Regions from separate parts of the Arthrobacter tecti genome, predicted to be linked through region 1. Evidence: predicted binding sites of a transcription regulator. Region 1 holds the regulator's gene; the other holds the start of a gene.

Region 1 (4,347 bases):
CGAGAATGCGCTTCCAGCCATTGGCGATGTCCGCTTGGGAACGATTCGACCAGCCCAGTCGGCCCAGTATTCCGGTTTTCCAGTCTTCGCCGCGGGGGATTTCGGGCCAGGTATCAAGGCCCAACGCCCTCGGCTTGACGGCTTGCCAGACGTCTACGTAGGGATGTCCAACGATCAGCACATTTCCCGCCGCTCCGGGAATCCGCATCGCTTCGGCGGCGATGCGGGCTTCCTTGGTGCCGGGCAGGAGGTGGTCCACGAGAATCCCAAGGCGGCGCGTCGGCCCCGGCTGAAATGCCCGGACAACAGCGGCGAGGTCGTCGACGCCGTGCAGAGGTTCGACGACGATCCCCTCCACCCGCAAATCATCTCCCCAGACCTTTTCCACCAGTTCCGCGTCGTGCTTACCCTCGACCCAGATCCTGCCGGCGCGTGCGACCCGTGCCCGTTGGTTCGATACCCGGACAGACCCGGAGGCGGTGCGCTGCGGGCGGGTGTCCCGGACACCGAGAGGTGCGATGACTTCGACCGGAGCGCCGTCGATATGAAACCCGAAACCAAGAGGAAACGTGCGTCGCTTGCCGCGGCGGTCCTCGAGCACCATGACGTGTAGCCCGCCGGACTTCTCTGTGCTGAGGATCTCTCCGACGAACCCAGTCTGAACGTCCTCCAGAACGACGCCGGGTCGGGCCTCCACCTTCTCAAGAGGGGACGATCGTGGCACTGAGAGATCCTGGGATCCCCACGGATGATGTGACATATAAAGAAGCTCGCCTCCGGAATCCGCGTCTTTCGCGGGACCGCCCCAATGCTAACAATCGGTCCGAGCGTATTAGACTTGGCACTTAGGCGTGTTGAGTGCTAATTCGTTGATAGGTGCGGCTGAGGACATCGGAGGTGAACATGAGCGAGCCCAGAAGGCTTGAGGTGCTGCGTGCCATCGTCGAGGATTATGTGCATTCGCGGGAGCCCGTGGGATCCAAGGCCCTCGTCGAGCGTCACCGGCTTGGTGTGTCCTCAGCCACCATCAGGAACGACATGGCCCTCCTCGAAGAGGAGGGACTGATCACCGCTCCGCACACGAGTTCGGGGCGGATCCCGACTGACAAAGGGTACCGGCTTTTCGTCGACCGGATCGCCGAGGTGAAGCCGCTATCCAGTCCTGAAAAGAAGGCGATCCAATCTCTGCTTGAGAGCGCCGACGACCTCGACGACGTACTCGACCGGACTGTGAGACTGCTGGCACAGCTGACCAACCAGGTTGCGGTGGTGCAATATCCGCACCTCGGCGGCGCTGCGGTCCGTCACATTGAGTTTGTATTGCTCGCTCCCGGACGTGTACTAGTCGTGTTGATCTCCACCAACGGCGCTGTGCAGCAACGGGTCGTGGTGGTTCCTACGGAAACAAAGGAATCCGAACTGGCGGATCTGCGCCAGCGCTTCCTTGAGAAGGTAGCAGGCGTTCGTCTCGCCACCGTCCCCCAGGAGCTTGCCGCGTGTATAGCTGCGCTCCCGCAGCCGCTGCAGGACATCGCACAATCGCTGGGGCAGAGTCTTGAGCAACTCTCCGCGTCCAATAGGGAAGACAGAATCGTTCTGGCGGGTACGGCGAACCTTGCACGTTCCACGCTCGACTTCCCCTTGACCATCGGGCCCGTCCTCGAAGCGTTGGAGGAGCAGGTCGTGATGCTGCATCTCTTGTCCGAAATGAAGCAGGACGCACTCGGCGTCTCCGTCCGCATCGGCCGCGAGAACCCTCATGGAGGCCTGTCCGAAGCGTCGGTGATTGCGACCGGTTACGGACCGGATGCGTTGGCGAAGGTGGGAGTGCTCGGCCCCACGAGAATGGACTACCCCACAACCATGGCCGCTGTGCGAGCGGTCGCTCGATATCTTTCCCGCATCCTCGATGAGTCGTGACCGGATGGCGGGGCCAACAATCCACAACCGTTTGCGCGGTAAGAACCATAGGAAGTGATGTGCAGGAGTGAGTAATCACTACGAAGTCCTCGGCGTCGCACGCGATGCCAGCGGAGAAGAAATCAAGAAGGCTTACCGGAAGCTCGCCCGAAAGCTCCATCCGGATGTGAACCAGGGGCCGGAGGCCGCCGACCAATTCAAATTGGTGACCCGCGCGTACGAGGTTCTTTCGGACGCGCAAAAGCGCCGCGTATACGACACCACCGGCAATGAGAATGGTACTGATAACGGCTTCGGGAGCGGATATTCAGGATCCGGGTTCGCCTTCCAGGACATTTTCGAGACGTTCTTCGGCGGGGGCGGACCGAGCGGCCCGCCATCCCGTACGCAGCGCGGGCAGGATGCCTTGATCAATGTGCGTATCGACCTGAAAGACGCGGTTTTCGGCACCAACAAGAAGATTGACGTCGACACCGCCGCCGTCTGTTCTACCTGTGACGGATCCTGCACCCAGCCGGGTACGTCCCCGAGAACCTGTGACATTTGCGGCGGTTCCGGACAGGTTCAGCGTGCGGTGCGGTCGATCCTCGGGCAGGTCATGACCACCGCCACGTGCGGAACGTGCCAGGGCTTCGGCACGGTCATTCCCCATCCCTGCTCAGAGTGCAACGGCGACGGCCGCGTACGTAGCCGCCGCAGCTTGACCATCAAGGTGCCTGCCGGTGTATCAACGGGAACACGCATCCAGTTGGCCGGGCAGGGGGAGGCCGGGACCGCCGGGGGGCCGCAGGGCGACCTTTATGTCGAGATCCGGGTCAACAGCGACCCAACCTTCCTGCGTGAGGCTGATGACCTCCACGCCACGCTGAGCGTGCCGATGACTGCTGCTGCCCTGGGAACAACCGTGAAGATGTCGAGCTTCGACGGAGATCAGGAAATCACCATTAAGCCGGGAACACAGTCTGGTGAGGTGATCGCTCTGCGCGAGCTCGGAGTCACCCACCTTCGTGGCTACGGACGCGGGGACCTGCTGGTGCATCTCAGCGTCGAGACTCCCCGGAACATAGACGCTGCCCAGGAAGAGCTGCTCAGGCGCCTGGCGGAGTTGCGCGGCGAGCAGTTTGCCGAAGGCCAGCTTGCGAGCACTGGATCAGGCGTCTTTGCCCGTTTGCGCGAACGCCTCGGCAACTTCTAGCGGCGTCGCGAACGCATGACCAACCAGGCTTTCTTCGGCGAACCGGCTGAAATTGCGTCAGCCGTAGTAGGCGCGCGTTTCACCCTGACAGGCCCAGAGGCGCATCACGCTGCCAGAGTCAAGAGGGTTGCAGCCGGTGAATCGGTGGACATACTGGACGGCGAGGGCTGCCGATTGACCGGCACAGTCACTGCTGCGTCCGCCCAAGCGGTGACGCTGACTGTGGATTCCATCGGCCGGGATCCGCATCCCAAACACCGGATAGTGCTTGTTCAGGCGCTCGCAAAAGGGGACCGCGCAGAACTCGCGGTTGAGGCTGCAACGGAACTCGGTGTTGACGCCGTTGTCCCATGGCAGGCAGACCGAAGCATTGTTCGGTGGCGTGCCGAGAAGGTTCTGAAGGGCAAAACGAAGTGGGAGTTCCTGGTCCGTGCTGCTTCGAAGCAGTCCAGGCGTACGCGGGTCCCCGACGTTCTCGATGTGCTGGACAGCCGCGCTCTCGCACGCTGGTTGGGCGGTGTTGAACAAGCCGTTGTCCTGCATGAAGACGCAGCGCAATCGCTTGCTGACCACTGGTCGCTGAGCGGAACAACAACCTCGGGTACCCTCGCCGTCATCGTCGGGCCGGAAGGCGGAGTCAGTCCGGAGGAAGTTGAATTGTTCACTGCCCACGGCGCAGTTGCGGTCAGTCTTGGCGCTAACATCCTGCGAACCTCAACAGCCGGGCCCGCCGCGATCTCCGTCCTCAATCACCTGGCTGGGCGATGGTAGGACGCCTCCTCAGCGAATGCTGAACAGCTTGTTGTCGGCGTTACCTGATTCAGCCGGCTCGCCCTCTGTCGGCACATAGACCTCGACGATGTACGTGCCAGGATCAAGTGAGGCACTGAACTCGTACTGCCCGGTTGACCCCGCGTCGGCGTCCACAGCGACGGTCCCACTGAGCACTTCTTCTGCAGGCGAACCACCCCCATCCACACGTCGTATAAGCCAGCCGAGTTCGGATCCGGTCTGCGTGGTACTGCCCTGAACGATGATTGTCGGGTCGTTGCGGATGGAACTGTCCTGTGGATTGATGATCCACACAGGAGCCATCGCCTCGACATCCCGCCGCAACTCCGTGCCGAGTTCGACCCCGCCGAAAGCCTCGTATCCGGCCTTACCGTCGACCAGTAAACGCACGCTGCTGGGGCTGCCACTTGCGATGAGTCCTGCGTTGGCGGCAGCTGCCG
Region 2 (4,347 bases), on a different contig from region 1:
GACGACGGCGGGTTGTTGGCCACTGTGCTCAGGCGCGCCTGCGGGGGTGGCCGGGTTCTGGTAGGCGTCGACGGTGTGGATGGTTCGGGCAAGACGACGTTTGCTGATTCCCTTGCGGCTCTGGCCTCGCGTGACGGCCGGGCTGTAATCCGCATCGGGCTGGATAACTTCCTGAACGCAAGCGCTGTGCGTTACCGGCGCGGACGGGACTCTCCAGAGGGATTCTGGCTCGATTCCTATAACTACGGGCGGTTTCGCGAGTGGGCGCTGGAGTCGCTTCGCGCTGACGGGTCCTACCGGGAGGCCTGTCATGACCTTGCCACTGATAGTTCCCTCTGTCCGCCGTCGCAGCAGGCACCATCCGATTGCCTCGTGCTGATCGATGGGATGTTCCTGCACCGGGACGAGCTTGCTGCGGTTTGGGATGTGTCGGTGTTCCTGGACGTACCTTTTACGGTGACGGCTGAGCGGATGGCAATCCGGGACGGGTCTGACCCCGATCCCGAGCATCCCTCCATGCGACGGTATGTGCAGGGGCAACGGCTTTACCTCGGCGGATGCGATCCGGCGTCCGGGGCTACGTTCGTGGTGGACAATTCCGACCCGGGTGCGCCTCGTTTCATCGAGCCGGAATCTGTTTCCTACCTGCGCTGACACGCCCTCCTGTTTCTCGAAAATTCGGTCGACATCGACTTATTCACCACATAGTCGCGCGCAAAGAACGAGTTCGACCGATATTGCATGAGAATCGGCAGACGGCATAGAAGTGAAGCGACACTCTCTGGCACTCGCCTTGACCGAGTGCTAACCGTTGCATAAAGTCAGACTTGGCACTCTCATCATGAGGGTGCTAATCCTTCGAGGATGCGCCAACCGGCACCGCGACGACGGTCAGCGCCTGCTCGAAACCTAAGATTCATACAACCAAGTGAAGGAGAGGTCCGAGTGTCGGTCTCTATCAAGCCTCTTGAAGATCGTATTGTTGTCCGGCCGCTGGAAGGCGAGCAGACCACTGCTTCCGGCCTGGTCATCCCGGACACCGCCAAGGAAAAGCCCCAGGAGGGCGAAGTCGTCGCAGTAGGCCCCGGCCGCGTTGACGACAACGGCAACCGCGTTCCGGTTGACGTTTCCGAAGGCGACGTCGTCATCTACTCCAAGTACGGTGGCACCGAGGTCAAGCACGGCGGCCAGGAGTACCTGGTTCTTTCCGCCCGCGACGTCCTGGCGATCGTCGTCAAGTAGTTGTGCAGAAGAACCCCGGTCACCATTGGCCGGGGTTCTTTTCCTGCTAGTACACATCCCTGCATACGCCTGAAAGGAACAAAATATGGCAAAGCAGTTGGAGTTCAACGACGCCGCGCGCCGCAAGCTCGAAGCCGGCGTCGACAAGCTGGCCGACACCGTCAAGGTGACCCTCGGCCCGCGGGGACGCAACGTCGTCCTCGACAAGAAGTGGGGCGCACCCACCATCACCAACGACGGCGTGACTATCGCCCGTGAGGTGGAGCTGGACGACCCCTATGAGAACCTTGGCGCCCAGCTGGCCAAGGAAGTTGCCACCAAGACCAACGACGTCGCCGGTGACGGTACGACGACGGCCACAGTCCTCGCACAGGCACTGGTCAAGGAAGGCCTTCGCAACGTTGCAGCAGGTGCCGCTCCCGGCGCCCTGAAGCGCGGCATCGAGGTCTCCATCGAGGCTGTTGCTGCCCGCCTGCTGGAAAACGCCCGCGAGGTAGTCGGAAAGCAGACCGCGAACGTTGCTGCCATCTCGGCGCAGAGCCAGGAAGTCGGCGACCTCCTGGCCGAGGCTTTCGAGAAGGTCGGCAAGGATGGCGTCATCACGATCGAGGAATCCTCGACCACGCAGACCGAACTGGTCCTCACCGAGGGCATGCAGTTCGACAAGGGATACCTAAGCCCTTACTTCGTGACTGACGCCGAGCGTCAGGAAGCTATCCTCGAAGACGCGCTCATCCTGATCAACTCCGGCAAGATCTCGGCTCTGCAGGACTTCCTGCCGCTCCTCGAGAAGGCGCTGCAGGCAGGCAAGCCGCTCTTCATCATCGCTGAGGACATCGAGGGCGAAGCGCTGTCCACCCTCGTGGTGAACAAGATCCGCGGCACCCTCAACGTTGTCGCAGTCAAGGCTCCCGGCTTCGGTGACCGCCGCAAGGCCATGCTCCAGGACATCGCAACCCTTACGGGTGCACAGGTTGTCTCGCCGGATCTCGGCCTGAAGCTCGATCAGGTTGGCCTTGAGGTCATGGGTTCGGCCCGCCGCATCACCGTCACGAAGGACAACACGACCATCGTCGACGGCACTGGCAGCGAGCAGGATGTCGCTGACCGCGTCGCCCAGATCCGCGCAGAGGTTGAGCGTACGGATTCCGATTGGGACCGCGAGAAGCTGCAGGAACGCCTTGCCAAGCTCGCCGGCGGTGTTGGCGTCATCAAGGTCGGTGCAGCTACCGAGGTTGAGCTCAAGGAAAAGAAGCACCGCATCGAGGACGCCGTTTCCTCCACCCGCGCGGCCCTTGAAGAGGGAATCGTCGCAGGTGGCGGATCTGCCCTGATCCACGCCGCCAAGGCCCTCGAAGAGGACCCGAATGTCCTCAAGCTCGAGGGTGACGCGGCAACCGCCGTCGGCCTGGTTCGCCGTGCCCTCGTCCAGCCGCTGCGCTGGATCGCCGAGAACGCTGGGTTCGAGGGTTACGTCGTGGTGGACAAGGTTGGCCAGCTCGAGGTTGGCCACGGCTTCAACGCAGTGTCCGGCGAGTACGAGAACCTCGTTGACGCAGGCATCATCGACCCCGTGAAAGTGACCCGCTCGGCTCTGCGCAACGCAGCCTCGATCGCGGCACTGGTCCTCACCACCGAAACACTTGTGGTGGAGAAGCCGGCGGACGACGACGACGAGCACAGCGGCCACAGCCACTAGGATTCACGGCCGCTCTCGAAGCAACGCCCCGTTTCCCGAAAGGGAAGCGGGGCGTTACCCGTTTCGAGCGGTAAAGAGCCCAGGAATAGGGCTTGAATTCCTTTCGTTCTACGATAGAAGTCGGAAAGCGCCGGTCCACCCCCGCCGGCAGGTTAGGTCCAAAACACCCCGAAAGAGGCGCCGCGTTGAGCGAACTGTCAGAACCCCATGATCCCTTTGGCTTTATCGGTCTGACCTACGACGACGTTCTGCTGCTGCCGGGACACACCGACGTCATCCCCTCGGAGGCGAACACCTCTTCGCGTGTTTCCAGGCGCATTACCGTTCAGACTCCGCTGTTGTCCTCCGCCATGGACACCGTGACCGAGGCGCGCATGGCGGTTGCCATGGCACGCCAGGGCGGCCTCGGGGTGATCCACCGAAACCTGTCCATCGCCGATCAGGCCGAACAGGTGGACCGCGTGAAGCGGAGCGAGTCCGGCATGATCACCAACCCGGTCACCATCGGCCCGGACGCCACTCTCCAGGAATTGGATGACCTGTGCGGGCATTACCGCGTCTCCGGCCTTCCGGTGGTCGACGGGGAGGGCAAGCTGCTGGGGATCGTCACCAACCGCGATACCCGGTTCGTCTCCGACCACGAATTCCCGCGACGCCTGGTCCGCGAAGTGATGACCCCCATGCCCCTGATTACCGGTCATGTGGGGATCAGCGGTGAAGACGCCATCGGCCTGCTCGGTAAGAACAAGATCGAGAAGCTCCCGCTGGTGGATGATGCCGGTGTCCTCCGGGGCCTCATCACAGTCAAGGACTTCACGAAGGCGGAGCAGTACCCGTTGTCCACCAAGGACGACGAGGGCCGCCTCCGTGTCGGCGCGGCCATCGGCTTCTTCGGCGACGGCTGGGAACGTGCCATGGCCCTGGTCGAAGCCGGTGTTGATGCTCTCTTCGTCGATACCGCCAACGGCCACAGTGCCGGCGTCCTCGAGATGATCGCCCGGCTCAAGGCCGAGAAGGCCGCCGCGCACGTCGACATCATCGGCGGTCAGGCTGCAACCCGCGAAGGTGCCCAGGCATTGATCGACGCCGGCGCCGACGGCATCAAGGTGGGCGTCGGGCCGGGTTCCATTTGCACCACCCGTGTGGTTGCCGGCGTCGGCGTTCCGCAGGTGACAGCCATCTACGAGTCCGCCAAAGCCGCCATTCCGGCGGGTGTGCCGGTGATCGCCGACGGCGGTCTCCAATACTCGGGCGACATCGGCAAGGCGCTGGTTGCCGGCGCTGACACAGTGATGCTCGGCTCCCTGCTCGCCGGTTCGGCCGAGGCTCCCGGCGAACTGATCTTCGTCAACGGCAAGCAGTACAAGACGTACCGCGGCATGGGCTCCCTCGGCGCAATGCAGACC

What was found. The regulator HrcA, encoded in region 1, represses chaperone genes, less so after heat shock. The targets are predictions, from matches to a motif close to TTNGCACTCGNNNNNNNCGAGTGCNAA.
Region 2: groES (co-chaperone GroES) is a predicted target of HrcA. The motif match lies at 782-808, and genes of this name have one in related genera.

Annotation. Positions count from the first base shown of each region.
Region 1 covers NZ_JBTNCT010000001.1:99,023-103,369, forward strand. The annotation lists gene ACX80C_RS00460 (DUF3097 domain-containing protein) at 1-760, opposite strand, end outside; gene hrcA (heat-inducible transcriptional repressor HrcA) at 904-1,920, shown strand; gene dnaJ (molecular chaperone DnaJ) at 1,988-3,115, shown strand; gene ACX80C_RS00475 (16S rRNA (uracil(1498)-N(3))-methyltransferase) at 3,131-3,886, shown strand; gene ACX80C_RS00480 (GerMN domain-containing protein) at 3,896-4,347, opposite strand, start outside.
Region 2 covers NZ_JBTNCT010000015.1:66,806-71,152, reverse strand. The annotation lists gene ACX80C_RS15155 (nucleoside/nucleotide kinase family protein) at 1-654, shown strand, start outside; gene groES (co-chaperone GroES) at 946-1,242, shown strand; gene groL (chaperonin GroEL) at 1,328-2,941, shown strand; gene guaB (IMP dehydrogenase) at 3,136-4,347, shown strand, end outside.